Regions from separate parts of the Fodinicola acaciae genome, predicted to be linked through region 2. Evidence: riboswitches for the same ligand, from Rfam matches in the RefSeq annotation. Region 2 holds a riboswitch; each other region holds the start of a gene.
What was found. Region 2 has a riboswitch for cobalamin ahead of metE (5-methyltetrahydropteroyltriglutamate--homocysteine S-methyltransferase). Riboswitches for the same ligand answer to the same signal wherever they lie in the genome.
Positions count from the first base shown of each region.

Region 1: another riboswitch for cobalamin. It lies ahead of GNX95_RS21550 (cobalamin biosynthesis protein); the one in region 2 lies ahead of metE (5-methyltetrahydropteroyltriglutamate--homocysteine S-methyltransferase).
Region 3: another riboswitch for cobalamin. It lies ahead of cobN (cobaltochelatase subunit CobN); the one in region 2 lies ahead of metE (5-methyltetrahydropteroyltriglutamate--homocysteine S-methyltransferase).

Region 1 is NZ_WOTN01000002.1:1,338,691-1,349,156, forward strand. Features, by position in the region: gene GNX95_RS21515 (carbohydrate kinase family protein) at 1-639, shown strand, start outside; gene GNX95_RS21520 (glycosyl hydrolase 2 galactose-binding domain-containing protein) at 704-3,442, shown strand; gene GNX95_RS21525 (hypothetical protein) at 3,636-3,935, shown strand; gene GNX95_RS21530 (TetR/AcrR family transcriptional regulator C-terminal domain-containing protein) at 3,979-4,890, opposite strand; gene GNX95_RS21535 (DUF2306 domain-containing protein) at 5,049-5,717, shown strand; gene GNX95_RS21540 (substrate-binding domain-containing protein) at 5,749-6,741, opposite strand; gene GNX95_RS21545 (PadR family transcriptional regulator) at 6,834-7,460, shown strand; cobalamin riboswitch at 7,926-8,056, shown strand; gene GNX95_RS21550 (cobalamin biosynthesis protein) at 8,087-8,995, shown strand; gene GNX95_RS21555 (cobyric acid synthase) at 8,992-10,466, shown strand, end outside.
Region 2 is NZ_WOTN01000001.1:1,084,858-1,095,323, reverse strand. Features, by position in the region: gene GNX95_RS05030 (hypothetical protein) at 1-575, shown strand, start outside; gene GNX95_RS05025 (YqjF family protein) at 550-1,272, shown strand; gene GNX95_RS05020 (GNAT family N-acetyltransferase) at 1,224-1,799, opposite strand; gene GNX95_RS05015 (RNA polymerase sigma-70 factor) at 1,818-2,687, opposite strand; gene GNX95_RS05010 (carboxymuconolactone decarboxylase family protein) at 2,822-3,307, shown strand; cobalamin riboswitch at 3,309-3,547, shown strand; gene metE (5-methyltetrahydropteroyltriglutamate--homocysteine S-methyltransferase) at 3,654-5,921, shown strand; gene GNX95_RS05000 (phosphotransferase family protein) at 6,017-6,961, shown strand; gene GNX95_RS04995 (acyl-CoA dehydrogenase family protein) at 7,028-8,194, opposite strand; gene GNX95_RS04990 (DUF899 family protein) at 8,211-8,924, opposite strand; gene GNX95_RS04985 (MFS transporter) at 8,940-10,328, opposite strand; gene GNX95_RS04980 (RNA polymerase sigma factor) at 10,431-10,466, opposite strand, start outside.
Region 3 is NZ_WOTN01000001.1:939,625-950,090, forward strand. Features, by position in the region: gene GNX95_RS04305 (cobalt-precorrin-6A reductase) at 1-481, shown strand, start outside; gene GNX95_RS04310 (precorrin-2 C(20)-methyltransferase) at 456-1,931, opposite strand; gene GNX95_RS04315 (precorrin-8X methylmutase) at 1,940-2,560, opposite strand; gene GNX95_RS04320 (nitrite/sulfite reductase) at 2,557-3,696, opposite strand; cobalamin riboswitch at 3,755-3,920, shown strand; gene cobN (cobaltochelatase subunit CobN) at 3,957-7,508, shown strand; gene GNX95_RS04330 (hypothetical protein) at 7,642-8,118, shown strand; gene GNX95_RS44180 (transposase) at 8,619-8,822, shown strand; gene GNX95_RS04340 (HNH endonuclease) at 9,031-10,269, opposite strand.

The DNA of each region.
Region 1 (10,466 bases), on a different contig from region 2:
AAGCCCGGCCGCGACCGCTCGTTCGTCACCTTGCTCGGCGTCTGCGGGACGTACGACTTTTCCATGATCCCAACGGATGCACTGCGCTCGGAGAGCCTGTTGGTGTGCGATTACTTCTGCGCGCCGGCGCTGCGTGGCGAGCCGACGCGCAAGCTGTTGGAAGGCGCGCGTGCGCAAGGAGCGCGGACTTTCTTCGACACGGCTTGGGATCCGGACGGCTTCGGGGCGCAGGCGCGCGCGGAGGTGCACGACCTGCTGCCGCTGGTCGATGTCTTCCTGCCCAACGAAGACGAAGCGTGCGCGTTGTCCGGCGGTTCGGATCCGCACCGCGCGGCGCACCTGCTTCAGGAGGTTTCCCACGGCTGGGTGGTGGTGAAGCTCGGTGCCGCCGGTTGTTACGCGGTCGGTCCCGGCGGTGTCACTTTCACCGAGCCGGCACCAAAAGTCGAGGTCGCCGACACCACCGGTGCCGGCGACACGTTCAACGCCGGACTGGTGGCTGGCCTGCGTGACGGCCAGGCACTGGCGCAGGCGTTGCCTGCCGCTCTCCGTTCCGCGATCCGGTTCGCCTCGGCCGTGGTGTCCCGGCCGTCCAGCGAGCGTTACGCATCCCGTACGCGATCATCTGAGCCTTCGTAGGAGGGGCTGAATGTCAGCACGCAAACCCAGAAGAGGGGCCGTACTGGCAAGCGTCTTGTTGGCCGTGGGGCTGTTACCCGCGGCCGCGTGGGGGACGAACACCAGTGGTGCCGACACGGTCCTCGGCAGCGCCACTGGCACGACCGAGCTGACCAAGGGCTGGACCGTACAGTCGTCCGCGGTGGCCAAGGAAACCGGCGACCAGGTCTCGCTGCCGGGCTATTCCACGGCCGGTTGGCTGAAGCTCTCCAAACCGGAGACACTGATGGCGGCACTGCTGGAAAACGGTCGCTATCCAGACATCTTCTATTCCAACAACCTCACCTCGGTGCCGACCGCGCAGTTCGACGTGAACTGGTGGTATCGCAACCAGCTCACCGTGCATCCGCGGCCGGGACAGCACACCTACCTGATCATGAACGGCATCTCCGGCCGCGCCAATCTCTGGGTCAACGGCAAGAAGGTCGCCGACCAGGCGCAACTGCAGGGCTCGTACTCGCAGCTGGAATACGACATCACCTCACTGGTGACCAACGGATCCAACGCGATCGCGCTGGACGTCTACAAAAACGACGACTCGAAATACCTGACCAGTGGCACGATCGACTGGAACCCTAAGGCGCCGGACCGCAACACCGGCCTGGTATTCGCGCCACAGCTGGCACAGGACGGTGCCATCTCGGTACGCGACACGCATGTGTTGCAGGACAACGCGAAGGATCTGAGCACCTCCGACCTCACCGTCAAGACCAACCTGCGCAACAACGCCGACACGGCACAGACGGCCACCTTCGCCGGCACGATTTCGCGGCCAGGGACACGGATCCCGTTCGCGAAGAAGGTCACCGTGCCGGCCGGCAAGACGGTGACGGTGACGGTGACCAAGGCGGACGCGCCAGGTCTGCACATCGTACGTCCGGCGGTCTGGTGGCCATACCAGATGGGTGACCAGCCGCTTTATCACTTGGACAGCAACGCTTTCGCCAATGGCGAGCGTGCCGACGGCTATTCCACCGACTTCGGCATCCGTACGGTCACGTCGTATCTGACCAAGGTCGTCCCCGGAAAGACGCACGGTCCGTACGGCTATCGGCAGTTCGTCATCAACGGTGTGCCGTTCGTGATCCGCGGTGGCGGCTGGTCGCCGGACATGTTCCTGCGCTATTCCGCGCAGAACATCGCCGACCAGATCAGCTACATCAAGAACCTCGGCCTGAACACGTTGCGGTTCGAGGGAAACTTCACGCCGGACGACATGCTGCGGCAGATGGACCGTGCCGGCCTGCTGGCGATGGAAGGCTGGCAGTGCTGCGACCGCTGGGAGGACCCGTCCAAGACGTGGCCGGCCGAGCTGAAGGCAAACGCGGCCAACCAGGCCTTCCACGTGGCCCAGATGCTCCGCGACCACCCGAGCGTTTTCACCTTCTACCACGGAAGTGACAACGAGCCGGACGCCGACAAGGAAGCCATCTACCTGACCGCGTTCACCGCCGCCGACTGGCAGACGCCACAGATCGCCAGCGCCGAATACAAGTCATCGGCCAAACTCGGGCCGTCCGGTTCGAAGGAAGGTCCGTACAACTACGTGCCGCCAAACTACTGGTGGGCCAACGGTACGCAGACCAAGCCGACCGACGACGACACCTTCACCAACGCCGGCAGTGCCTACGGTCTGGACACGGAGTCCAGCGCTGGCAACACGATCCCGACGACCAACTCGTTGAACCGGTTTCTGAGCAGCGCCGACCAGGACAAGATCTGGGACCTCAGCTCCACCAACGGCGGTGGCTCCGGGCCGGATATTTTCCACGTGTACAAATACAACAACTACACCAAGACCGGTCGGCTGGGTCAGTACAACACCCCGCTGTGGAACCGCTATGGCAAGTGGTCGGACCTCGCGTCGTACCAGCGGATCGCGCAGGTCGGCGAGTACGAGATCGCCCGCGCCCAGTTCGAGGCATATCTGGGAAACTCCAAGGACGAGGCCAACCCGAGCACCGGCCTGATCTACTGGATGATGAACAAGGCTTGGCCGTCGCTGCAGTGGAACATCTATGGCTATGACTTCGACCAGTCCGGTGTGTATTTCGGCACCAAGAAAGCCGGTGAGCCGGTGCATGTGATGTACGGCTACGACGACGGCTCGATCCGGGTGGCCAACCTGACCAACGACCGGCAGTCCGGCCTGACGGCCACCGCGAAGTTCATCGACATCAACGGAAAGGTGCAGGGCACCAGCCAGGCGGCCGTGCCGGCGCTGTTCAGCCAGGACGTACGCACGGTGCTGATGCCCAAGGTGCCGGCGGGCATTTCCAAGACCTACTTCCTTGAGCTGACGCTGACTCGCGGCCACGCGGTGGTCAGCCGCAATGTCTACTGGCTGTCCACCAAGAAGGACGACATCGACTGGAAGAAGACGCTCGGCGAAGGTTTCGGTGTCACCTATGGCAGCGGCGGTTATGCCGACCTGACCGGGTTGCAAAACCTGGGAAAGGCGACGGTCAAGGCGGCCGCGCACACCAGGATCGAGGGCCGTGACGCGGTGACAACGGTGACGATCCGCAACGTCAGCGGCGACCGTACGCCGGCGTTCTTCACCCGTGCGGATGTGTTGCGTGCGAACGTTTCCGGTGACAACCAGGTGTTGCCGATCCAGTGGAGCGACAACGAGGTCACGCTGTGGCCCGGTCAGCGCCAGACGATCACCGCGCGCTATCGGTTGTCGGAGCTGAAAGGTGCGAGCCCGCTGGTCAGCCTTTCCGGCTGGAACATCGGGAACCAGACAGTGCGAGCTCGATAGATCTGTGACGCAGCTCACAATCTGATCGATGGCGGTCGCGCCGTGGGACCTCCGTTTTCACTGGTGGTGTCCCGAAAACGGCGCGGCCGCCAGCTCGCTGTCGGCAAGTCCGTGATCTGCGAACGCGCCAGGCCGCCACTAACGTGGCTGATCTGCAGGATTTGTTGGACAGCGAGGAACGGAAGAGGTACGCATGCTTGTTCTCACGCCAACGGCCGCGCAGCTTGTGCACAACATCACCTCCGCACAGGGCGCACCGGACGGCGCCGGCCTGCGGATAGCACCAGCTGGTGACGCCCCACAGGACAACGCGATGGAGCTCCGGATCGCCACGGTGCCGGCCGAGAACGACCAGGTCATCGCCTCGGAGGATGCCAAGATCTTCCTTGCGCCGGAAGCATCGTCCTATCTGGACGACAAGATCCTGGACGCCGGCCTGGACGACAAGGGCAACCCGGCCTTCGTGCTGGCCGAGCAGAAAGCGCAGCAGTAACAACTAGACTCTGGCGAACTGGCTCGGCTGCCGAGCCGGTTCGCTATCTCCCGGCCAGATACGCGGCCAAGCCGTCAAGGTGTTGCCGCAGGCCAAACTCGAAAAGTGCGTCGATGTCGCTGGCCTCCTCGTCGGTGACCTGGAGCGTTGCGACCAACGGGAAACGGCCACCCGCGAAGATCTCGTCGACCAGCGGCTGCAGCCGGCCCCACTTCTGTTCGGTGCTGACACCGGAGTTCAGCTGGTTTTCCAGCTCGATGCCGCGGCTGAGCGCCAGGCCGCCCACGTAGACGTGCACGCTGGTGATCGCTCGCAGTTTCTCCAGGTCTGACAGCGCCAGGCCGGCCATCCCGTGGAGTTCCCATTCCACCTGGGAAATGCCGCTCGGCAGCAGCGGTGGCCGGCTGATCGAGCCGAGGATCACCGAGGCGGCCCAGGGGTGGCGGCGATACGTCCGCCAATGCAGACGCGCGACGGCGTCGAGGTGCGCCCGCCAGCCGGCCGGCCGGGGATCTGGCAGCGGCTCGGCGCCGAGCACGGTGTTGGCCATCCGCCGCTCGAGTTCTTCTTTGCTTGGCACGTAATGGTAGAGCGACATCGTGCCGACACCGAGGTCGGCGGCGATCCGGCGCATGGAAAGCGCTGACAGGCCTTCCGCGTCGGCCAGTGCGATGCCGGCGCGTACGACCGCGTCCACCGTCAAGGTGGGTGATGCCAAGGATTTCGCCAGCGGCGGCGGCGTACGCACCGCCGTCCCGGCTCCGGGCCGGGTCTCGACGAGTTCTTGCTGCCGCAGCCAGCTGAGCACCTTCGTCGCCGTCGCCATCGCGACACCCCAGTCCGCGGCGATCCGCCGCGTCGACGGCACCCGGTCTCCGGGTCGCAGCTCACCGCTCTCGATCTGCCGGCGGATTTCCTTGCCGATGACCACATACGGTGGATCGTCCGTCGCCATCGTCGTCTCCTCGCGTACTAGTGCGCTTTGCGTCTGACCATATCAGCGTACTAGTGCGCACTGCTACCTGAGGCGTAGTTTCTGCTTGCTGTCGCGGCAAAAGGCGATCGCGTTGGTACGGTGTACGAACAATCGGCCGGACCAGAGGATCGGGACGTATGACGACCACAGTTCAGGGAAAGTCCATCGCGGCGGGACCCCGGCGGTCCTGGTGGCGCCGGCCGTGGATCGTGCCGTTGGCCTTGCTGGCGTTGCTGTTCCTCGCCTTCTCGTTGCCGCCGTACGCGACGCTCAATCCGGCGCTTTCGCGCGTCCCATCCTCGTTTCCGTTGCACTATCCGCTGTTGGTCGCGCACGTCGGCTTTGCCACGGTCGCGATGGTGACCTGTTGTTTCCAGGTGTGGCCGTGGTTTCGGCAGCACTATCCGGTGGCGCACCGCTGGCTCGGCCGGACGTACGTCTTCGCCGGTGTGTTGCCGGCTGGACTATGCGGCCTGATCATCGGCGCGGGCACGCCATTTGGCCTCGTCGCCGCCGGAAGTGACATCTCGCTCGCGTTGTTGTGGCTGTTCTGCACGATGGCCGGCTATCGCATGGCGCGGCGGCGCCGCTTCGCCGATCACCGGCGCTGGATGATCCGCAGCTTCGCGCTCACGTTTTCCATCATCACCAACAGGATCTGGGGGATCATCCTGTTCATTGTGTTCCTGCCGCAGGCGACCGGACCGGAGGCGGCACAGCAGATCGGTCCGCTCGGCGCTTGGCTGGGCTGGACGACCGTGTTGCTGTTCACCGAATGGTGGCTGGTCGAACGCCGGAAAGCCTAGTGTCCCGAGTCTGACTCGGGACACTAGATCACTAGACTCGGTGCGTCTCCAGGGATTCCGGTGCGAACAGCTCGGCCGGCGTCAGCAGCCGCTCGGCCAGGCCCTGCTCGTACGAATAACGCAGGAAGGTGCTCAGCGTCTTTTCGTTGGCGCGCAGGCCATACGGCCAGAAGTCGGCGCCCATCACGCGGCGCGTGTGCTCGACCGCGTCGTAGAGCCACGGCAGCATGTAGCGCGTCGCGGCCGTTTCCGCCAGCTGCGCCTGGACCTCGTGTTTTGCCGCCGTGAACGCCTGAAAGAGTGACCGTGCCAGCCAGCGGTGCTGGTCGTAGATCTCGCGCCGCAGCACGATCACATGCATGATCGGGAAAATCCCGGTCTCGGCGAAGTAGGCCTCCTCCGCCAGCCGCGGTGCCGCCAACAGCCGGCGCAACGACCTGTCACCGTCCAACATGGACGGTGGCGTACGCGGACTGTAGAGCGCGTCGATCTCGCCGGCCAACAGCATCTCGGTCAGCGTACGGTCAGCCGGAATCGGCTCCACCTCGACACCACCTGGCAGCCGCAACTCGATTTTCTCCACGCGTCCCGGCTGGTGCAGGCCACCGGTCCGATAGCGAACGGATTCCACCGGCACATCGTGAAACTCGGCCAGGATGCCGCGCTGCCAGACGGCCGCGGTGACCTGGTATTCCGGCACGCCGACGACTTTTCCGCGCAGCTGCGCCAACTCGTGCATCGCATTGTCTGCACGTACGTAAATGCCGTTGTGCCGGAACGCGCGCGACGGAAACACTGGGATGGCGACGAACGGCGCGGCACCAAAAAGAGACAGGACGTACGACGAGAGCGACATCTCCGCGGCGTCGAACTCCTGATAGCGCGCCATCCGGAAGAAGGTCTCCTCGACCGGCAGCCGCAGATAGGTCAGATCGACCCCCTCGGGCCGGATCCGGCCGTCCGCGAGCGCCTGCGTGCGGTCGTAATCCCAGCATGCCAACGTGATCGGCACTCGTACGCTCACCGCGCCTCCAGGTAGGTCGCCGGGTATATGCCTATGCGTCGTAGTATTACCGGAACCAACTGAGCGTCCGGCCGGAACAGGAGGAGCGGACGGTGTCGCTGCGCCACGCGTTGCTCGCTTTGCTGGAGGCCGAGCCGATGAGCGGTTACAGCCTGGCCAGGTTTTTCGAGCAGTCGGTGGCCTACGTCTGGCACGCACCGCATTCGCAGATTTATCCGGAGCTGCGGCGGATGCACGAGGCGGGGCTGATTTCCGGCCGGTCGGAAGCGCGCGGCACCCACGCGACCAAGACGATTTACACGCTCACCAAAGAAGGACGCGCGGAGTTGGCGCGCTGGGTCGAGGAGGTCACGCCGTCGCAGCGCGAACGGGACGCCGGCTATCTCAAGGCGAGCTATCTGGAATACGCCAGCTTTGCCAGTGCGCGCAAGCAGTTTGAGGCACACCGCGCGCATCACGAGGAACAGCGGCGGCGCTGGGAGGCGCACGTACGCAACCTGGAAAACCGCGACACCGACCTGCTGCGCATCCGGCTCGCGCAAAACGCTGAGCTGGCCGACGCGGTGGTCGCGTACAAGGTGCACGTCTATCACGGCCTCATCGACCGTGCGAAACACGAAGTCCGCTGGGCCACCGCCGGCCTGAAGCTGGTCGACGAGCTGGAAGCCGGATTTCGCGCCGGAAAGAAGGCGGCGCCGCGCAAACGCAGGACCGGATAGCCGGCGCGCCCTGGCGTCTGGTTTCGCGCATCCAAGTGCCTCCCGACCCGCCGACGACTCAAGATATACGTATCGAGTGACCTAAACAACGCGGTGCGTAGTCTTTGCGGTGATTTCACGCGCTATGTCCGCGGAGACTGTTGTTTATGTCTCGCCATACCTATATCTTGGAATACGCGCCGGACCGGGCCCCCGACCGGCCCGGCGCACTCGACCGATGGTGCTGCCTGGTCGTCGGGCACGACTTCCATGGCGGATCGGTCATCGTTGTTTTTCCTGGGGTCGGAGCCCCCGGACCCCCGTCCGTGTGGTCGGGTCGCGTCGGGTGCCTGCGAGTTGGCGGCAGGCCTTTCCCCGCGTCGGATCGGATGGTCCGGTTCCGTTGGAAGTGGTGCGGCGATCGTCGATGGCGGCGCGGGCGTGTGATGTGGTCGCGGCGCGGGGCTCCTTGACACTGCGGAAACGGCTGTGGTTGCGTACGAGGGTTCGTCGACGGCAGTGGAGGAAGCCGGTGTGAATCCGGCGCGGTCCCGCCACTGTTAGCCAGGCCACCCAGCCCGGCAGCCAGGAACTCCGGCCGTCGATCCTTCGTCCCGAGGCGTGGACACCTCGAGGAAGGCGTGTCGATGCTGCGTGGCGTGCCGCTCGCACTGCTCGCGGGTACGTTGCTCGACGGCGTTCTCGGCGACCCGCGGCGCGGCCACCCGGTCGCGGTTTTCGGCCGCGTCGCGGCATCCCTGGAAAACCGGATGTGGGCCGACAGCCGACCACGCGGCGCGGCGTACGCCGCAACCCTCGTCGGCGGCGCGGCCCTGGTCGGCGTCGCCGGACAGCGGTCGTGGACGATCACCGCGGCGGCGACCTGGACCGTTCTTGGCGGCACCTCGCTCGTACGCGAAGGCCGGCACATGCGGACTTTGCTGGCCGGCGGCGATCTCCCGGCGGCACGGCAGCGGCTGAGCCACCTGTGCGGCCGCGACGCCACCGAGCTGGACGCGTCCGAGCTCAGCCGGGCGACCGTCGAATCGATTGCCGAAAACACCTCCGACGCGGTCGTCGCGCCGCTGTTCTGGGGTGCCGTGGCTGGACTGCCGGGCCTGCTGGCATACCGAGCGGTCAACACCTTGGACGCGATGGTCGGTCATCACAACCCGCGCTACGCGCGTTTTGGCTGGGCTGCGGCCAGACTCGACGACCTGGCCAACTGGCTGCCGGCGAGGATGACCGGCTTTCTCGCCGCGGCACTGGCCCCGACGGTCGGCGGCAATCCCGTCCACACCTTGCGAACGATGTTTCGGGACGGCGGCGACCATCCGAGCCCGAATGCCGGCCGGTGCGAGGCCGCGTTCGCCGGCGCGCTCGGCGTACGGCTCGGCGGCGCCAACCGCTACGGCGATCGCGTGGAGATACGCGGAAATCTCGGATCCGGCAGGGCACCGACGGCCGACGACATCGCGCGTGCTGCTCTGCTTTCCCGCCTGGTCGGCGCTGCGGCGGCGGTTTTGTTCGCGTTTACGCGAAAGGTGCTGTCATGAGCGGCGCGTTGTTGGTCGCCGGCACCACATCGGACGCCGGCAAGAGCATGGTGACCGCTGGCCTGTGCCGCTGGCTTGCTCGCCAGGGGGTCAAGGTCGCGCCGTTCAAGGCGCAGAACATGTCGCTCAACTCCGCGGTTACCCGCGATGGCGCGGAAATCGGCCGCGCGCAGGCCGCGCAGGCGGCCGCCGCCGGGATCGAGCCGGAGGCCGCGATGAACCCGGTACTGCTCAAACCCGGCAGCGACCGGCACAGCCAGGTCGTGTTGCTCGGCCGGCCGATCGCCGAAGTCAGCGCACTTTCCTACCATGAGGTGAAAGCGCGGCTCCGCGACGCCGTACTCGACTCGCTCGCGGACCTGCGCTCACGCTATGACGCGGTGATCTGCGAAGGCGCCGGCAGCCCGACCGAGATCAACCTGCGCGCCACCGACATCGCCAATCTCGGCCTGGCCCGCGCCGCTGGCCTGCCGACGCTGGTGGTGGGTGACATCGACCGTGGCGGTGTTTTCGCAGCCATGTTTGGCACATTGGCGCTCCTCGAACCCGCCGACCAGGCGCTGATCTGTGGTTTCGTCGTCAACAAGTTCCGCGGCGATCCAGGCCTGCTCGGTCCGGGTCTGGCCGGCCTGCGGCAGTTGACCGACCGCCCGGTGGCAGGCGTGTTGCCGTGGGTACGTGGACTTTGGCTGGACCTCGAGGATTCACTGGCGCTCGCCGCGGACCTGCCGGCCGTAGGACCGCCGGTCGGTGCGGACATGTTGCGCGTCGCGGTCGTACGTTTTCCGCGGATTTCGAATTTCACCGATGTCGATCCATTGGTCGCCGAGCCAGGCGTCGCCGTACGTTTCGTTACACGCCCGGAAGAACTGTCCGACGCCGACCTCGTCGTGTTGCCTGGCACACGCGCCACAGTCTCGGATCTGTCCTGGATGCGCGACAACGGCATCGCCGACGCGATTTCGCGACGTGCGGCGGCGAGGCAACCGGTGCTTGGCATCTGCGGTGGTTACCAGATGCTCGCCGGTGTCATCCACGACGATGTGGAGAGCAGACAGGGGAAAGTCACCGGGCTTGGCGTCCTTCCCACGGCTGTCCACTTTGCAGCCGAAAAGGTGCTCGGGCGGCCGACCGGACGCGCGTACGACCAGGATGTCGATGGCTACGAGATCCACCACGGCCGCGTTTCGGTCTCCTCCGGTGATTCTTTTCTGGACGGCTGCCGGTCCGACAGCGTCTGGGGGACCAGCTGGCACGGAATCCTCGAAAACGACGGGTTTCGGCGATGCTTTCTCGCCGAGGTCGCGGCGGTCGCCAACCGCCGCTTCGTCCCGGCCGAGGTGAGCTTTTCCGCCGTACGACAAAGATCGCTGGACATCGCCGGGGATCTGGTGGCCGACAACCTGGACACCGGTTATGTGCTGCGACTGCTGGAAGCCGGTCCGCCGGCCGGACTGCCGTTCGTGCCGCC
Region 2 (10,466 bases):
CGTCCGCCGCTGCCTTGATCGCCGCGGCGGCGACGCGACTGCGCGGCGACGGCTGGCAGGTCGTGCGAAAAACCGACCTACAGCCGGCTTTCTACGGTTACCAGGCCGGCAAAGGTGAGCTGGTCATGCACATCGTCGCCTCGATCCGCACCGGCGCCAACAGATTTGTCAACGTGTGGTTCGAAGCCGACCGCCGCGACGATCCGCCGCTGCTCGCGACGATGACCGTGACCGGCCTGCTGGCCGGCGCGGTGGCCGGTTGGCAGGTCGCGGCGTGGGTCCTGCGCAGCCGGCCGCGACTGTCGCGAAACGGCAGGATCCTCACCGCGATCGGTTTTTGTTACGTGATCGCACTTCTGCTGCCAGGCGTCGTCGAAACGGTGTCATTGCTGGGAAAGATCGTCTTCGCACACGAGCCCAACCTGCCGGTCTATCGCCCGTTCGTCGCCGGCTGGGGTCGTCCGGGCGCGATCCTGACCGCACCTTTCGCCGCGGTGATCCTGCTCGTCACCGCGTTGGCCGCGCGAAAACGCGAGGTATCGTCGACGTATGCCGGCCGAGCCGATCACGCGTGAGACGCCGCGGCCGGTAGGGCGGCCGACGCAGACCCAGACCTGGCGTGACCTCACTTTCGTGCACTGGCCGGTCGATCCGGCGCTCGTCGCGCCGCTGCTGCCGGCCGGCACCTCACCGGACCAGCTCGACGGCACGACGTACGTCGGACTGGTCCCGTTCCAGATGTATCGCGTCGGCCTGTCGACCGGGCCGGCGACACCGTACGTCGGCACGTTCTGGGAGACCAACGTGCGCCTCTACTCGGTCGACGCGCATGGCCGCCGTGGCGTTGTGTTCCGTTCGCTCGACGCCAGCCGGCTGCTGCCGGTCGTCGTCGGCCGGCGCGGATTTTCGTTGCCATACATATGGTCCAGCATGCGCGTACGGCGCGACGACGACCACATCGCGTACGACTGCTGGCGGCGCGGCGGTGGACCGACGAGCCATGTGAACGTAAGAATCGGCGCACCGGTGGAAAATCCGAACCTGCTGGAGGAGTTTCTGACCGCGCGCTGGGGTTTGCACGTGTTCAACCGAGGCCGTACGCGATACATACCGAACGAACATCCACCGTGGCCGCTGCGTCGAGCCGAGCTGTTCGAGCTGGATGACCAACTGGTCGCCGCCGCCGGACTGCCAAGCGTTGGCGGCGACCCCGTCAGCGTTCTCTATTCGCCAGGTGTGCCGGTGCGATTCGGTCCGTCGATCAGCACGTAAGCATCCGGCCAGGCCATCCGCAGGCGGTCCGGACTGCCGTTGAGTCGGGTCGGATCTCCCCCGGGCGCCGGCGCCTTGGCCATCTCGACCTCCGCGGCTCCGCATGCGCGATAGAACCGCTGCGCCGAGGTGTTTTGCCGTAAGACCCAGAGATACATCGCATCGCCGGCCGCCTGATCGCGGATGGCGAGCGCGGCCTGGCCGAGCAGCGCCGAGCCGATGCCGCCGCGCTGCTGGTCATGCCGTACGTGCAGATTGTCGACCAGACTCCCCCACCGCTCGTCCTTGTCGAACATGACGTGGACGAAACCGACGAGCTCCCCTTCCCGCTCGGCGAGCACCGTCGCACTGGCCGATGGCGCGGCGAGCCGTTCCGACCAGACCGCGTGGCGATCGGCGACCACGTCACCGTCGAGGAAGGAATCGGCGTACGCGCCCCGATAATGCCGCCGCCAACTGTCGGCGTGCAGCGTGGCGACCTCAGCCGCGTCGTCGGCTCGGGCCCGCCTGAATGCGATGTCTGCCATACGGTGATCATCTCTCGGTCAGCGCCGCAACGTCGTCTCCTGGTCCATGCGCGAGAGTTTCGCCGGGTTGCGTACGGCGTAGAAGCCGGTGACCAGGCCGTCGTCCATGCGCAAGGCCAGCACGGTGTCGACCTCGCCGTCGATCCGCAGCACCAGCGCCGGATAACCGTTGACCTGGGTGAGCTGCAGCGACTGCGCGTCGATCTGCTCCAGGCCGAGAGCCAGCAGCCGGGACACCTTGCCGACACCGACGATCGGCCGCGGCGCGGCCTCCTTGACGCCGCCACCATCGCCGAGAAAGACCACGTCCGGCGCCAGGATGTCCACCAGATGCTGCAGATCGCCGGTGGCGGCCGCGCGTTGGAATGCCTGCAGAGCGTCCCTGGCCTGGTCACGCGAGACGCTGCCGCGCGGCCGGCGGGCGGCGACGTGCTCGCGTGCTCGGTGCGCGATCTGTCGTACGGCCGCCGCGGTCTTGTCGATGGCCTCGGCGATCTCGTCGTAGCCGAGGTCGAACACCTCACGCAGCACGAAAACGGCTCGCTCGGTCGGCGTCAGCGTCTCCAACACCAGCATCATCGCCATCGACACGCTGTCGGCCAGCTCCACGTCCTCGGCCACGTCCGGCGCGGTGAGCAGCGGCTCCGGCAGCCACGGACCGACGTACGACTCCTTGCGGCGGCCGAGCGTACGCAGCCGGTTGAGCGCCTGCCGCGTGGTGATCCGCACCAGGTACGCGCGTCGGTTCTCGACCGTGTCCAGGTCGACGCCGGACCAGCGCAGCCAGGTCTCCTGCAGCACGTCCTCCGCGTCGGCAGCCGAGCCGAGCATCTCGTACGCGACGGTGAACAGCAGGTTGCGATGCTCGACGAACGTCTCGGTGTGCATGCCGGTCCTCTCGTGTCGCTCACCAGACACCACGTCGCACCGTGCTGTGACAGTGGCCCTCGTCACTGTCACACGCGGCGAATCGCCGGCATCTCGTGTTCGTCCAGTCCACAACACGAGTGAGGACGATCGTCATGGAACCCCGTATCAACCTGTTCGAGAACGAGCTCGCCGCCAAGTTCGGCAAGCGGTTCGCCAACGCCAGCATGGTGATCAGCAACTCGTCGCTGCCCAAGTCCACCCAGGAGTTGGTCAGCCTGCGGGCCAGCCAGATCAACGGCTGCGGTTTCTGCACCGACATGCACACCAAGGACGCCGCGGCGGCCGGTGAGACCTCAGTACGGCTGAACCTCGTCGCCGCCTGGCGTGAGGCGACCGTGTTCACCGAGGCGGAGCGCGCGGCGCTGGCGCTGGCCGAGGAAGGCACGCGTATCGCCGACCACCACCGTGGTGTGTCGGACGAGACCTGGCAGCAGGTGCGCAAGCACTACGACGACGACCAGCTCGCCGCGCTCGTGTCGCTGGTCGCACTGATCAACGCGGCCAACCGCATCAACGTCATCGTGCGTACGCCGGCCGGCTCGTACCAGCCAGGCATGTTCGACTCCTTCGTCGACTGACTAGAGTTGGCCGCGCAGCTGGTTCGCGGTCCACGTGTGTCGTGTGGACGGCGAGGCAAGAGGGAACCCGGTGCGAGTCCGGGACTGCCCCGCAGCGGTGAGTGAGAACGACAGCCGTCTGTCCCGTACGAGGGACGGCACTGGGTCCGCACGGGCCTGGGAAGCGACGGCCGGTAGGTGACCGGCGAGCAGCCGGTCGTGCTCACGAGTCCGAAGACCTGCCAGCGCCCGTCCCGCGACCGCGGGGCGGTTGGCCGCGACCTCGTGGGTGGGTCGGTCGGTGCGCTCGGTCCTGGGCGCCGACGCTCACCTGCGCGGTCCGCAGTGGACTCGCGAAGGAGAGCCCATGGCAGCAACGGTGTACGGCTTTCCCCGGCAAGGTGTCAACCGGGAACTGAAGAAGGCCGTCGAGTCCTACTGGAGCGGCGCCACCGACGCCGACACGCTCCTGGCCGCCGCGCGTGAGCTGCGACTGCAGCGTTTGGCGCAGCTACGCGACGCCGGCATCGCCGAGATCCCGAGCAACGATTTCTCGTTGTACGACCATATGTTGGACACGGCCATCATGGTCGGCGCCATCCCGGCGCGGCACCAGGCGGAGGCCGACCGCCTCGACCGCTATTTCGCGATGGCGCGCGGCACCGCCGACGCCGCTCCGCTGGAGATGACCAAGTGGTTCGACACCAACTACCACTACCTGGTCCCAGAGCTCGGACCCGGCACCGAGTTCCGGCTCGACGCGACCAAACCGCTCGAGGAGTTCGCCGAGGCCGGCATGGTCACCCGGCCCGTGCTGGTCGGTCCGGTCACGTTCCTGCTGCTGGCCAAGCCGGAGCCGGGCGCGCCGGCCGGCTTCGAGCCGCTGAGGCTGCTCGACCGGCTGCTGCCGTGCTATGCCGAGCTGCTGCAGGATCTGCGCGCGGCCGGCGCCGAGTGGGTCCAGCTGGACGAGCCGGCGCTGGTCACCGACCAGCCGCCGGCCGTGCTGGCGGCGGCGAAACGCGCGTACGACGCGCTCAGCGCGGAAAGGTCGCGGCCGAAGATCCTGGTCGCGACATACTTCGACCGGCTCGGTGACGCGCTGCCGGTGCTCGCCGGCACGGCCGTGGAAGGCCTGGCAATGGACTTCACCGGGCCGGCCGCCGCCAACCTCACCGACCTCGCCGCTGCCGGCGGCATCCCCGGCAAGCGGCTGGTCGCCGGCGTGGTGGACGGCCGCAACATCTGGATCGCCGACCTGCCGGCGGCACTGTCGACGCTTGGTACGTTGCTCGGTCTCGCGCAGACCGTCGACGTGTCGGCATCGTGCTCGTTGCTGCACGTGCCGATCGACGTCACGCTCGAGCGCGATCTGGATCCGCAGCTGGCCGGCTGGTTCGCTTTCGCGGCACAGAAACTGCAGGAGATCAGCACCCTGGCCAAGGGCCTGACCGACGGCCGGGACGCCATCGCCGGGCAGCTCCAAGTCAACGCCGCTCGGCGCGCCGCGCGTGCGGCCTCGCCGATCGTCCGCGTCGATGCCGTACGCGCGCGCGTTACAGCCGTGCGCGACACCGATCGGCATCGCGCGAGTCCTTACGACAAACGCCGCCAAGCACAGCACGAACGGCTGGCGCTGCCCGATCTGCCGACCACCACGATCGGCTCGTTTCCACAGACGGCGAGCCTGCGCAAGGCTCGTGCCGCGCTGCGGTCCGGTGCGTTGACGGCCGAGGCGTACGACCAGGCGATGCGTGAGGAGATCCGCTCGGTGGTCGCCGAACAGGAGGCGCTCGGCCTGGACGTGTTGGTGCACGGCGAGCCGGAGCGCAACGACATGGTCCAGTACTTCGCCGAGCAGCTCAACGGATTCCTGGCGACCACGCACGGCTGGGTCCAGTCGTACGGCACGCGCTACGTACGGCCGCCGATCATCGTCGGTGACGTGTCGCGGCCCGAACCGATGACCGTCCGCTGGTCGACGTACGCGCAGAGCCTGACGCGAAAGCCGGTCAAAGGCATGCTGACCGGCCCGGTGACCATGCTGGCCTGGTCGTTCGTACGCGACGACCAGCCGCACGCGGACACCGCCGCGCAGGTCGCGCTGGCGTTGCGCGACGAAGTCGCCGACCTTGCGGCGGCCGGCATCGCGGCGATCCAGGTCGACGAGCCGGCGCTGCGCGAGACACTGCCGCTGCGCCAGGCCGGTCGCGCGGCCTACCTCGCCTGGGCCGTGGAGTCGTTCCGGCTCACCACCTCCGGGGTCGACGACCGTACGCAGATCCACACACACATGTGCTATGCGGAGTTCGGTGACGTGCTGCAGGCGATCATCGACATGGACGCCGACGTGATCAGCCTGGAGGCGGCGCGGTCCAACATGGCGATCGTCGACGACCTCAGCAGGGCCAGCTATCCGAACGAGGTCGGACCCGGCGTGTGGGACATCCACTCACCGCGAGTGCCGTCGGTGGACGAGATCGCCGCGCACCTGCGTACCGCTCTCGGCTCGTTTCCGGCCGGCCGGCTGTGGGTCAACCCCGACTGCGGCCTGAAGACCCGCGGCTATCCCGAGGTGCGCGCCACCCTGGCCAACCTCGTCGCCGCGACCCGGCACGTCCGCGCGGAGCTGTGACGGCAGGCGGCGGACTCCTGCCTGGAGTCCGCCGCGTCGTTGCCGCGACGATATTGACCGTCTGGCGAGCGCCGCGGGCGAATAGGCTCGCGCTCATGAGCGACGGCGACTGGAGGGATGGCCGGTTCGTGCAGCGCCGGCCCTCCGCGGAGACTTTCGCCTGGGTGGCGGCGTCGATGGGTCGGGGCAGTCGCGTCGTTGGCTGTCGCCGACTGACCGGTGGCGTCTGCTCCGCGGTGAACCGGCTGACTGTCGAGCGACGTGGGGTGCGGACTTTCGTCGTACTGCGACAATACCCGGCCGGGCTTGGGCTGCAAGAGAGCTTGGAGAAGGAGATCGCCAACCTTGGGGTGGTGGCCGGAAGCGGGCTCCCGGTTCCGAGCATCCTGGCTGCCGATGTCGCTGGCGCTTCGACCGGGGGCGCGCCGTCGTTGCTGATGACACGGTTGCCGGGGCATGTCGATCTGAATCCGGCGCAACCCCGGTCGTGGATGACCAGGATCGCGGAGCTTGCCGTATCGCTGCATTCCCTCGATCTCCCCGCGAAGACGTTCAGGCCGTGGAGGGATTCCTGGATCGCCCCGCTCGACGAGTTGCAGGTCCCGGCCGACGCCCACAACCCGGCCGTGTGGAAGGCGGCCTTCGGTGCCATGGCGGCGCCGCCACCACCGGCCAATGCGGTCTTCTTGCACTGCGATTTCCTGCCGGTGAACATGCTCTGGTCGCGCGGGAGGATTACCGGGCTGACCGACTGGAATGGCATCCATCGCGGAGCGCGCGCGATTGACGTCGGGCACTGTCGGCGATATTTGGCGGCGCTCTACTCGCCCGAGTGGGCGGAGCGGCTTCGGTCGCTCTATGAGTCGATCGCCGGGGTGACGCTCGATCCGTGGTGGGACCTGTACGCCCTGCTGCACCATGACGACAGCCAACCGAAGTGGGTCCGTCGTCAGGTCGCCGGCCGCCGTCCCGTCGATGCGCCCGGCATGACCTCCCGGGTCGAGGTCGCAGTCGAGGCAGCGCTACGGCGCCTCGGGTAACAGCGCGCCCCCGGTCCGGGGGATGCCGCTGAAGGTCAACGGCCGGCGGTCGTTGCCGTTACTGGCTCAGTAACTGCGCGGCAGGCCGAGCACGTGCTCACCGAGATAGTTGAGCACCATCTCCTGGCTCAGCGGCGCGATCCGCAGCAGCCGTGCCTCACGGAAATACCGCGCCACGTGATATTCCTCCGAATAGCCCATGCCGCCATGCGTCTGCAATGCGCGGTCCGCGGCCTGGAAACCCGCGTCGGCGCACAGATATTTGGCCGTGTTCGCCTCGCGTCCACACGGCCGGCCGTGGTCATAGAGCCAGGTTGCCTTGCGCAGCACCAACTCCGCCGCGTCGAGCCGCGCCAGCGAGTCGGCCAACGGAAACTGCAGGCCCTGGTTCATGCCGATCGGCCGGCCGAAGACCTCGCGTTCGTTGCCATAGCGTACGGCCCGGCGCAGCGCCGCTCGTCCCAGACCGAGCGCTTCGGCGGCGATCAGCATCCGCTCCGGGTTGAGGCCGTCCAGAAGGTAGCGGAAACCCTGGCCTTCCGCACCGACCCGGTCCTCGGCCGGCACACGCAGGCCGTCGATGAACAGTTCGTTCGACGACACCGCGTTGCGACCCATTTTCCGGATCGGCCGAATGTCCACGTGTGCGCGGTCGAGGTCGGTGAGAAACAGCGTCATGCCGTCGGTTTTCCTCGTGACGTCCTCGATTTTGCTCGTACGCGTGAGCAGCAGGACCTTTTCCGACTCCATCGCCTTGGAAATCCACACCTTGCGGCCGTCGACGACGTAATGGTCGCCGTCACGACGCGCGAAGGTGCTGATCCTCGTCGTGTCCAGGCCGGCTTCTGGCTCTGTTACGCCAAAACACACGTGCAGGTCGCCGTCCACGATCCGCGGCAGCGTACGCCGTTTCAGGCCCTCGGAGCCGTGTACGACCACCGGGTGCATGCCGAAGATCGACAGGTGGATGGAGCTGGCGGCGTTCATGCCGCCGCCGGACTTCGCGACCTCCTCAAGGACGATCGACGCCTCGGTGATCCCGAGGCCGTGGCCGCCGTACGCCGCCGGGATGGCGACGCCGAGCCAGCCGCCACGGGCGAACGCGTCGTAGAACTCGGACGGAAACTCGTGCTCCTGGTCCTTGCGCATCCAGTAGTCGTCGTCGAACCTGCCGGCCAGCTCCGCCACCGCCGCGCGGATCGTCTCCTGGTCTGCCGTCGGTGCGAAGTCCACGCTCCGACCATAGGCCCTAGAGCTCGTCGGGGCGTCCGTCCTCGACCCGCGACCACTGCGCGATCGGCCGTCCGTCCGTACGCAGGTTGGCGCCGTCGACCGGCCACGCCTTCGACCAGCCGGCCGGCGAGTCCTCCCATGGCTCCTGGCGTCCGTAGACGGTCAGGTCCATCAGCGCGTAGCTGTAGTCCATCGCCTCGACACCGCGGCCGGTCGTCCAGTAAGTCTCGAAGACGCGGTCGCCCTCGCGCAGGTAGCAGACCAGGTGGAACATCCCGACCTGCCGTCCGGCCAGCAGCTTCTCCGCGGAGTCCTGCGCGGAGTACCACGGCATCGTCCACCCCATGAAGTCGCGATAGCGCCGCGTCTGCGCGTACGGTCCCTGCGCGAAGACGGCGTAAGTGATGTCGCGCGAATGCAGGTAGGCCAGCTCCGCGACCTGCGTGGTGTAGAAGGTGCAGCCTTCGCACTGCTCGGCCGAGGGATGGCCGTCCCACCACATGAAGTAATACGCGATGAGCTGACGCCGTCCTTCGAACGCGTCGTGCAGCGTGACCGGTCCGTCCGGTCCGAGCACCTCGATACTGGCGTCGACCTCGACCATCGGCAGCCGTCGGCGCGCCGCGGCGATCGCGCTGCCTTCGCGCGTGTGCGCCTTCTCGCGGATCCGCAGTTGGTCCAGCTCCGCCTGGAAAGTGGCGCGGTCGACGGTTGGTGGCAGGTGGTCCATGACTGTCTCCTTCTCTCAGGACTTACGGGTGAATCCGAAGGCCGCGACGGCCACGCCGAGCACGGCGAGGCCACCGATGAACAGGAAGGCCAGGTGGAAGCCGGCGAGGCCGGAGCCACTGACGAGCACGGTCGACACGGCGGCCACGCCGGCGGCACCGCCGACCTCGCGCATGGTCTCGACCAGGCCGGACGCCAGCCCGGCGGCCGACCGCGACACACCGGACAGCGCGCCGATCTGGACGGCTGGACCGCAAAATCCGAAGCCGATGCCGGCGAGCAGAAAGGCCGGCAGCAGGTCGACGGCGTACGCACCGCCTGCCGGCACTCTGGCCAGCAGCAGCGCCGCCGCGGTGACGATCAGCAGGCCGACGACCAGCAGCGAGCGCACCGGCATCCGGGTAGCGAGCCTGGCGCCGACCATCGACGCGGCGAAACTGGTGATCGTGGTGGCCAGCCAGGCCAGACCGGTCTGCACCGGCCGGTAGCCGAGGCCCTGCTGCATCAGCAGCGAGCCGATGAAGATGAACGACAGCAAGGCGCAGTAGGCGAGGAACGCGGTGAGGTTCGCGGCGACGAGCGTACGGTTGCGCACGATCGACAGCGGCACGAGCGGAGCCGCCGACCGCGCCTCGATGCGTACGAATGCAACGAGCAGTGCGACGGCCACCACGAACGGGGCCAGGTTCGAGAGGTTCAGCCAGCCGTACGTGGCGGCGTTGTGCAGTGCGTACACGAACAGCAGCAGACCGGCCGTCACCGTGGTCGCACCGGCGACGTCGAGCCGCTTCGCGCGCTCGCCACGCGGATCGGGAGCCAGGAAGGCGATGGCGAGCGCGATGAACAATACGCCGGCCGGCACGTTGATCAGAAACGACCAGCGCCAGCCCGGACCGGCCGCCAGCAGGCCGCTGGCGACGACGCCGACCGAGCCGCCGATGCCAGCGATGGCACCGAAAATGCCGACCGCGCGGTTGCGCTCAGGTCCCTCCGGAAAGGTGACGGCCAGCAGCGACAGCGCCGCCGGCACGATCAGGGCAGCACCGAAACCCTGGACGGCACGTGCCGCGATCAGCAGGCCGACCTGCTGCGCGGCACCGGCCAGCAGCGAGGCGGCGCTGAAGATCGCCAGGCCGGTCAGGAAGACGCGCCGGCGGCCGAGCTGGTCGGTCATCCGACCACCGAGCAGCAGGAAACCGCCGAGCAGCAGGGCGTACGCGACGACGACCCACTGCAGCACGCTCGGTCCGACGCCGAGATCGCGCTGCATCGACGGCAGCGCCACGTTCACGATCGCGGTGTCCAGGCCGACCATGGCCGTGGAGGTGCAGGCCAGTGCCAGCACCAGGCCACGCCTGGCCGGCGCCGCCCGACTGCTCTGGGTCCGCTCTTGGATAACTGACATCTCGGGTTCCTTCGTCTGATGGGTTTTCGTCCCACCGACGAAGCGGCCGGCGCCAGATCGACATCCGTCGCGAAAAACTTTTGCCAGTTTCGTTGACGCAGGTCAGAGCGAGTGCAGGCGGCTGCTCAGATAGCGGCG
Region 3 (10,466 bases), 150 kb from region 2:
GCTCGGTCTGCCTTTTGTGGTCGTCCGCAGGCCACCCTGGCAACCGCAGCCTGGCGACGACTGGCTGTGGGTCGACGACATCGCGGCGGTGCCGGCGGTCCTGCCGGGAGAGCGCGTCTTCCTGACGACCGGCCGCACGGATCTGGCGGTCTTCGCCGATCTGGACGCCTTCTGGTTTCTGGTGCGTACGGTCGATCCGCCGCGGCCTCCATTGCCGAAACGGTGCGCGGTGATCCTCGACCGTGGACCGTACACAGTGGACGGTGAGCTGGCGCTGCTCCGCGAGCATCGAATCGACGTGCTGGTCAGCAAGAACAGCGGTGGCGAGCTGACCGCCGCGAAGCTCGTCGCGGCACGCGAGCGCCGTCTCCCGGTCGTGATGGTGCGCAGGCCACCGCTGCCGCCGGTCGAGACGGTGGCGTCGGAGCAGGAGGCCGTTCATTGGCTGCGCGATGTCATTCCGGATAGCGGCGCGGCGTGAAGACGATCTGACGACCGTCGCGTTCGGCCATCCGCGTCTGCGACGAGCCGACGATCAGCAGCGTACGCATGTCCACTTCGGACGGATCGAGATCCTCGAGGCGGACGGCGCGTACGCTTTCGGCCGGGCCGCCGGCATCTCGGCCGATCACCACCGGCGTGTCCGGATCGCGGTGCTTCAACAGAAGATCGCGAGCGTCGACGAGCTGGTGCCTGCGAGTGTGAGACGCGGGGTTGTAGATGGCGATCACCAGGTCGGCCTCAGCCGCCGCGGCCAGCCGGCGCTCGATCGCCGACCACGGTTTGAGCCGGTCGGACAACGAAATCACGCAGTAGTCATGGCCAAGCGGTGCGCCGATCCGGCTGGCAACGGCCTGCGCGGCGGTTACTCCTGGCAGCACGGTGACCGGCACGTCCACGTATTCCGGCTGGCACGCGACCTCCAGAACCGCCGTCGCCATCGCGAAAACTCCAGGGTCACCCGAGGAGACGACAGCGACGCGGCGGCCTTCCTGTGCGAGGCGGAGCGCGAGTGCCGCTCGCTCGGCCTCGACGCGGTTGGGCGAGGGATGCTTGCGTTGCCGCGGACTGTCCGGCAGCCGCTTGAGATATGTCCGATAGCCGACCAGATCGTCGGCTTCAGCGATCGCCGTGGCGGCTTCAGGCGTCAGCCAAGGCCGGCCGGCTGGTCCCAGCCCAACGACGGTGACGCCACAGCCGGGTCGGTCGGAGCGTCGCGAGCTTGGCAGCAGAGCCACCGAAAAGTACGGCACGTCCGCAGCGTCCACAGTGGACAGTGGAGCGACCCGCTGGCGAGAGGTCGTGGCGCGCTCCACATACCAGGCCTCGTCCAGTTTCCCGGCCTCGGCGAACGCGGACCGTACGCTCTCGAACGAGCGGCCGAGCTTCATCACCGCGGCCGTGTCGGTCTCCGCCAGCCGCCTGGCGAGCTCTGCCGGCGGCAGAGTTCCCGGCAGTACGGTGAAAACCTCGTCGCGCTCCGCGAGCGGCTGGCCGACCTGGGCGGCCGCCGCGCTCACCGAAGTGACACCGGGGACGATTTCGGTCGGATAGCGGTCGGCAAGTCGTTTGTGCATGTGCAGATAGGAACCGTAGAAAAATGGGTCGCCTTCACACAGCAGCGCGACATCCCGTCCGGCGTCGAGATGAGCGGCCAGCCGCATGGCGCTTTTCTGGTAGAACTCGTCGATCGCGCCCTGATAGCCACCGGGATGATCGGTTTTCTCCGTTGTCACCGGATAGACGAGCGCTTCCTCGATCTGGTCGTCGCGTAGGTATGGCGCCGCGACCTGCCGTGCGATGCTTCGGCCGTGGCGCGCGCTGTGATAGGCGATCACCTCCGCGGCGCCGATCAGCCGCGCCGCCTTGATGGTCACCAGCTCCGGATCACCGGGGCCGAGCCCGATCCCGTAAAGGCGTCCTGTTGGCACGGACGTGTTCACTCCTGTTCACTCGCGATTGCGTTGATGGCGGCGACCGCCATCGCGCTGCCGCCGCGACGACCGTGTACGACGACGAACTCCAGGCCGCTGTCGGACAGTGCGCGTTTGGACTCGGCGGCACCGACAAATCCCACCGGCAGGCCGAAAACGGCGGCTGGTGTGCCGGCACCTTCGGCGACCATTTCCAACAGCCGAAATAGCGCGGTCGGTGCGTTGCCGATGGCGACGACTGCACCGGCGAGGCGATCGCGCCACAGTTCCAGTGCGGCGGCACTCCTGGTCGTACGTAGTTTCCTCGCCAGCTCGGGGACTGTCGGATCCGTCAGCGTACAGACGATGTCGTTGTCGGCTGGCAAGCGGCGCCGCGTGATGCCGCTGGCGACCATGGCGGCGTCACACAATATCGGTGCGCCGCCTCGCAAAGCCTGACGTGCCATAGCGCCGACGCCTGACGACCACGCGAGATCGTCGACCAGATCGGTCATGCCACAGGCGTGAATCATCCGCACGGCCACCTTTTCCAAGTCGGGTGGCACCCTGCCGAGATCGGACTCGGCGCGGATCGTCGCGAAGGACCGGCGATAGATTTCCGCGCCATCCTTGAGATAATCGGTCACCGGAGACCTCTCACAACCTGGACCGGCGACGCGGTCAGCCGGCCGTCGACCTGGTATCCGTCCGGTGTCGCGACGATGTCGATCGCGTCGCCGGCTGGCCGGCCACATCGGCGTCCGCAACCCGACCAGTGAACGGGGCGGCCAGATGTCAGATGTGAGACGGAAAGTGCGGCGTCGGCGCGTACGTCTGCCAGCGCGCTCGCGCATCGCGGCCGACCGGCACATGACGTGACACCGATCCACGCCGAGTCGGGATCGACGATCAGGCCAGCGGCCAGCAAAGCCTCGGCATCTCCGCCAGGAACGAAAATGCTGCGCCACGGCGTTATTCGTACGTCCACGGTCATCGCGGCAGCCTGGTTCGCGGTGAGCCGGCCGAGCGGCACACCGACGACGAGCGGATCCCGGCCGACGGTTGTCGGTTTTGCCGACGCGTACGCGCTGATCTCGCCACCGGCCCTTAGCGCGAGGCGCCGAGCGACGTTCGCGGGACCGTCGGTCAACTCGGCCAGTCGCCAGGCAGTCGATTCCTGGGCGACGCGCTCGGCGAGAAATGCTTCGGCGGTCGCGCGTACGGTGGCGGCGGCATCTCCCGCTGGCACCCGGATTCCGGTGTCCTGGCCGGCGAGGACCAGCGCGAAACCGGCGGATTTCGTCGCGATGAGACCAATATCACCGGCCAGGCCGATCACGTCGCCTCGACCGTCGTCGACGACGACCAGGAAACGACCCGGCAGCGCCGCCAGCGACGGCGTGTCCACCAGCGCTGAATCGATCGCCGCGACCAGCGGATGTACGTCGAGCAGCCCACCGGAACGACCGCTGAGTGGCGACGCGATGATGTTGCGTATCCGCTCATGCGTGGCCGACGGAAGCAGTCCGGCCGCCGCCAGTCGGTGTGCCAAATCGATTTCCGCGCCTGCCGGCAAAGCCCTGATCTGGATGTTGGCGCGGGAGGTCAGCTCGAGTGTGCCGTCGCCGAGTTCTTGGGACGCCGTCCGCAATATCGCGAGTTGGGCGGCGGTCAGCGCGCCACCCGGAAGGCGTACGCGCGCCAGCCCGCCATCGGCGGCGGGATGCACGCGCAGCGCTCCGGGACAGCGGTCGGCTGCCTCACGCTGCACGGATGTCGTCACCCGCCGGATACTACTTGCCGTTTCGCGTTTGACCAGACCTGCCTTAGAGTGGGGCTGCCAACTGAACAGCGATGACGGTGCAGGAAGCCGGTGCGAATCCGGCGCGGTCCCGCCACTGTGACCGGGAAGCGACCCCCGCGACACGCCACGGCCGACACGGCTGGAAGGCGCGGGGTGAGCGGTGATCCGGGAGCCAGAACACTCGCCGTCGTCGTGCCACGACCCCGGAGCGCGGACTCCGGAGGAGAGGATGCACAGGCATGATCCTGCTGCTGTCGACGTCGGACACCGACCTGCTGTCGGCCCGCGCGAGCGGTGCGAATTTCCGGCTGGCCAACCCGGCGCGTACGGACGTGGCCGATCTGCCGCGACTGCTGGAAAACATCGACCTCGCCGTGGTGCGCGTTCTCGGTGGCCGCCGTGCCTGGCAGGACGGCCTGGATGCGCTGCTGGCCAAAGGCATTCCGTTGGTCGTGTTGAGCGGCGAACAGTTGCCGGACGCCGAGCTGATGGAGTTGTCGACCGTGCCGATCGGCGTCGCGGCCGAGGCGCACGCCTATCTCGCGCATGGCGGACCCGCGAATCTGGCGCATCTGTATGCATTCCTGTCCGACACGGTGTTGTTGACCGGTTTCGGCTTCGCGGCTCCGGAACCGATGCCGCTGTGGGGTGAGTTGGAGCGTACGAGCACTGGCAGCGGTCCGGTTGTCGGCGTGCTCTACTACCGCGCTCATCATGTGGCTGGCAACACGGCTTTCGTGGAAGCCCTATGCGCGGCCATCGAGGCGGCCGGCGGTGAGACCTTGCCCGTGTTCTGCGCGTCTCTGCGTACGGCGCCAGCGGAAATGCTGGCCAGACTGGGAAAAGTCGACGCGCTGGTGGTGACCGTGTTGGCAGCCGGCGGCACGACACCGGCGGCGGCCACCGCCGGCGGTGACGACGATGCGTGGGATGTCGGCGCACTGGCCGAGCTGGATGTCCCGATCCTGCAGGGACTGTGCCTGACCAGCGACCGGAACACCTGGTCTGACAACGACAACGGCCTGTCGCCGATGGACGTGGCCACGCAGGTGGCCGTGCCGGAGTTCGACGGCCGACTGATCACCGTACCGTTTTCGTTCAAGGAGACCGATTCCGACGGCCTGACGCGCTATGTCGCCGATCCGGAGCGGGCCGCTCGCGTCGCCGGGATCGCGGTCGCGCATGGCCGGCTGCGGCACGTCGCCGCGGCTGACCGCCGGATCGTCCTGATGTTGTCGGCGTATCCGACCAAGCATTCCCGGATCGGCAACGCGGTCGGACTGGACACGCCGGCTAGCGTCGTACGGCTGCTGGAAAAGATGCGGTCCGCCGGCTATGTCGTCGGAGATCTTCCCGGTGTGGCCGCGCAGGACGGAGACGCGCTGATGCACGCGCTGGTGGAGGCCGGCGGCCAGGATCCGGAGTGGTTGACCGACGAGCAACTGTCCGGCAACCCGATCCGGATCTCCACGGCGAAATACCGCGCGTTCTACGACACGCTTCCGCCGGATCTGCGACAGAGCATGGAAGAGCACTGGGGACCGCCGCCAGGTCAGTTGTACGTCGACAATGGCGACATCGTGCTTGCCGGCCTGCGCGGTGGAAACGTCGTGGTGATGGTGCAACCTCCGCGCGGATTCGGCGCGAACCCCATCGCGATCTACCATGATCCCGACCTGCCGCCAACGCACCACTATCTGGCCGCCTACCACTGGCTGGCCGAGGATTTCGGTGCGCACGCGGTGGTCCACGTCGGCAAGCACGGAAACCTCGAATGGCTGCCGGGAAAGACGGTCGGCATGTCCGCCTCCTGCGGCCCGGACGCCGCTTTGGGCAACCTGCCGCTGGTTTATCCTTTCCTGGTCAACGATCCCGGTGAAGGTACGCAGGCGAAGCGCCGCGCACACGCGACGTTGATCGACCATCTGGTGCCGCCGATGGCACGTGCCGACAGCTACGGCGATCTGGCCCGCCTGGAGCAACTTCTCGACGAACACGCCAACATCGCGGCAATGGATCCGGCCAAGCTGCCGGCCATCCGCGCGCAGATCTGGACGCTGATCCAGGCGGCCAAGCTGGACCACGATCTGGGTCTGGACGACCGGCCGCATGACGCGGAGTTTGACGATTTTCTGCTGCACGTCGACGGCTGGCTCTGCGAGGTGAAGGACGCGCAGATCCGTGACGGCCTGCACATTCTCGGCGAAGCGCCGATCGGTGCGGCGCGGGTCAACCTGGTGCTGGCCATGTTGCGCGCACGACAGCTGTGGGGCGGCCGCCACGCGCTACCTGGCCTGCGCGAAGCCCTCGGTCTCACCGACGGCGCTTCACTGTCCACTGTGGACGATCATGAGGCAACGGCACGGTCGCTGGTCGAGCGGATGGAGGCCGCCGGCTGGACCGCGGCGGACGAGGTCGTACGCGATGTTCTCGGTGTTTCCAACGACACTGTCGAGCGGATTCTGACCTTCGCGGCAACCGAAATCGTGCCGCGGCTGGACCGCACGACCGACGAGATGTCGGCCGTCCTGCACGCGCTCGACGGCGGCTATGTGCCTGCCGGTCCGAGCGGATCGCCGCTGCGCGGCCTGGTGAACGTGCTGCCAACCGGTCGCAACTTCTATTCGGTCGATCCGAAAGCGGTGCCGAGCCGGCTCGCCTGGGAGACCGGCCGGTCGCTTGCTGAGTCGCTGCTCGCGCGTTATCGGGAGGACACCGGCGAATGGCCACGTTCGGTCGGCCTGTCGGTGTGGGGGACCAGTGCGATGCGGACGGCCGGTGACGACATCGCCGAGGTTTTGGCTCTGTTGGGCGTACGACCGGACTGGGACGACGCGTCGCGCCGGGTGACCGGCTTGGCGCCGATCGAGGTGGCCGAGCTGGGACGGCCGCGGATCGATGTGACCGTACGCATCAGCGGCTTCTTCCGCGACGCTTTTCCGCATGTCGTGGCAATGTTGGACGACGCGGTGACGTTGGTCGCCGGCCTGGACGAGGCGGACGAGGACAACTTCGTGCGCGCGCACGTACGAGCCGACGAGGCCGAGCACGGCGACCGGCGGCAGGCGACCCTGCGAGTCTTCGGCTCGAAACCCGGCACATATGGCGCCGGTCTGCTGCCGCTGATCGACAGCCGCAACTGGCGCGACAACGCCGACCTGGCCGATGTTTACCAGACCTGGGGCGGATTCGCGTACGGTCGCGACCTGGACGGTGCGCCTGCGCGCGACGCGATGCGCACGGCGTACCGGCGGATCGCCATCGCGGCGAAAAACACCGACACGCGCGAGCACGACATCGCCGACTCCGACGACTATTTCCAGTATCACGGCGGCATGATCGCCACCGTACGCGCACTGACCGGCGAGGCTCCGGCCGCCTACATCGGTGACAGCACGCGTCCGGAGTCCGTACGCACCCGGTCGCTCACCGAGGAGACAGCACGGATTTTCCGCTCACGTGTGGTGAATCCGCGTTGGATCGCCGCGATGCGCCGGCACGGCTACAAAGGCGCGTTCGAGCTGGCCGCGACCGTCGACTATCTGTTTGGCTACGACGCGACCGCCGATGTCGTGCCGGACTGGATGTATGAGCAGTTGGCCTCGACGTACGCGCTCGACCCGGAAAACCGGAAATTCCTCAACGAGTCCAACCCGTGGGCCCTGCACGGCATCGCCGAGCGGCTGTTGGAGGCGGCGGACCGGCAGCTCTGGCGTGAGCCGGATCCGGCGACTCTTCGTGCCTTGCAACAGATCTACCTGGAGACCGAAGGCGACCTGGAGGACCGTTAGGCTTCACGGACCGGGCATTGCCGCTCGACGATGCCGTCGCGATCGATCTGTCGATAAAGGCCGTATGATTCCAGGCCCTGTTTCTCCAGAGCGATGTCAACCGTCGGCGATGTCCTCTCGCGGGCCGCGGTAAATGACGGTCGCGGCACGTTCCTCCGCCGGCAATTCCGACGATGTCCAGGCCATCGACTGGCTCTGCGTGATCGGTGAGCGGGATCCCAACGGCTACGTCGATTTTCGAGCCGTCCAGACGACCATAGAAGGTGCGAATGGTGATCGGTTCGTCTTTGGGGATTTTCCGGAGCAGGATGTCGACGGTGGCGCCGATCTCGCTGATGTCGTTGACTTCAGCGCGGACCTGCGCGATCCGTTGCGCCGGCAGCGATGCGATTTCAGAGTGTCGTTGGTCACGATCAATCCCGTCTCGATCGATCGGAGTCGCCGCGCCACCTCCGCGAGCCGGCCGGTGTGGGCCTGGATGCGTTGTTCGAGCTCCGCCTGGCGAAGTCGTAGCATGCCGCGCAACTCCGCCAGCGACACGTTGTCGTCCAGCATCGCCGCGCACAAGTGTCCCCGATACTCAACATGGCGACCTCATCTCAGACCATGACATCGTGTCAGAGTCAACCGATCTCCGATAAGGCGGACATGGACGGACTCGACTCGGCGTACGCTCGTGGCTGGATAGCCCGCTTTCATTCGTCGATCTGATCGTCGGACTTGATCTGCCACGTTGGCTGTCGTTGGTGCGGCCGACAAGACGGACGCTCAGCCGGCTTGTCCGCCGGACTGTCGTCTGCAACGGCAACCGTGAAACGCTGCGTGCCGTGTTCGCTAAGGGATTCGATCATTGCTTGGCATTTCCGCTCGTACGCGCGCAAACGCCATCGGCTGCACGCCTGGTCGAAGGACCTGTTGATGCCGCCGGTGCGACTCCTGACATCCTCACGAGCCGTGACGGCATCTCACCGATTCCCGGTTCGATGGGCTGCGACGGATCGGCGTCGAGAAGCCAGCCGAGTCGCCTGGGTCAGCCAGGATCGCTCAATGGCGGCGGCTGCGGTCCGCGCTCCGCGCCAGCCAGTAAAACCTTGATGACCACAAACCAGAATTCTACCGCAGCGTGCCGCCGCCCGGAAACGCCGCAGCATACCTAAGACGTGGTGCGCCAGCGAGATGGGCTGTCGCCTCCCAGAGGCGCTCGCTCTCGTCAAATGCATCAAACGACACGTCGACGGAATCATCGTCGCCATCACCCGAGGCGTATCCAACTCCCGCTTGGAAGGAATCAACGGCAAGATCCGGCTCATCTAGCGGCGCGGCTACGGGCACCCATCGCCCGAATCACTCGGCTTCCCACAGAATCCTGGCTCACGAGAGTCCGCGATCGACCCGTCAACACATTCGCACTCGTGGCACGCCGCGAAGACGCAACCACGCGCTTGGCCATCGTCTCGGCTTTCTGGTTGCTGGGGCGGGGAGCGAGCGTTTGTGTTGTTGGTTGGTGGTCCACCTGTTCGGTTCAGCCGTACAGGTGGTAGGTGTTTCGGAGCGGCTTTTGCTCGTAGTCCACATCGAGTGGTGGGATGAACTCGGGGTGGCCGTTGTTCATCCGTACGGTCCAGTCGGTATGGTGAATTTCGCGGTGGTGCCGGTCGCAGAGCAACACGCAATTTTCCAGGCACGTGGTGCCACCATCGACCCACGACACAATGTGATGCGCTCTCGTATGCCGGACCGGCCGCGTACAACCTTTGTCCCGGGCGATCAACGCTTTCCGCAGCTCTGGACCGGCCAGGCGCTCCTTGCGGCCGACATCCAGCGAGACGCCTTCGGAATTGAGGATGACCGGAATAATGTCCGCGTCGCAGGCCAGCCGGCGGGCGGTTTCCGGGCTGATGGTCAGGCCTTCGTACGCGCGCGCCACACCCAGGCAGTCGCGCAGCATCTCCCAGGAGATCGTCACCATCAGGTGCGGCCGCTCGCCGCCCTGGATCGGCAACTTCCCGGTATCAGCCACGAGATTGAGAATGTCGGCCAGCGCGTCACCGTTGCGCTGGGCCGCCGATCGAGGATCCGGCTTGCCGTCCTCGCCCTCTGGTTTGGCCAACGGCGACAACACGTCCTGCAACAGACAACCGGTCTCCGCGTCCAGGATGCCGCGCAACGCGAGGCGGCCGTCGCGACCGGTGTGCAGATGCAACTCCCGGCGCGGCTTCGCGGTTTCTTTGTCTGATGGTGCGGCGCCGTCGGGATCGAGGTAGGCGTGCAGCCGGGTGCCGAGCCGATAGAGCCGACCGGCGTCCATGTGCTTGGCGCCCTCGACCATCGCAGCCTCGGCTTCACGCCGCTGCTGGAAGTCCACGTGCGCCGGCAACCTCGTGATCACCGTACGGATCGCGTCCAACTGCGAGTCGGCCAGATCGCCGCGGCGCATGGCCTGGGCGGCGAGGTCCAGCTTCGGCGCCAACATCTCACCGGTCAACGCCATGCCCGGGCAGAACGCGCGAGCGCGCTGCACCCGGCGACTGGCCTCGGTCGGGGAGAGCAACAACTGGTCTTCCAACAGCTGCTGGATATTCTTGGCCTGCAGCTGCTCGTACGCCTCTTTGTGCTCAATCGCCTTCACGATATTCAACACCCGCGCCGCGGCCTTGCGATACTCCCGCTCCGCCTCGCGCAGCATCGCCGCGAGCGCGTCCGCGTCTTCTTCCGGCCACGGGTCACCGACTGGCGCGGTGGTGGCGGAAGGAGTGGTCATGCCTCCAATAATACCGGCCACACCGACAAAACCACGCCACCACACACATCTGTGGACAATGTTTTCTTCGCTACAAGCGAAAAGTCCAACGTGTGCGTACGAGCGCTCCGCACCAAGCACCGTTGGTCGACAACGGTCCGCAGATGACACGCAGCTCTGGCCGGTAGCCAGGCTCAACACGCCAAGCATCTGCCGCA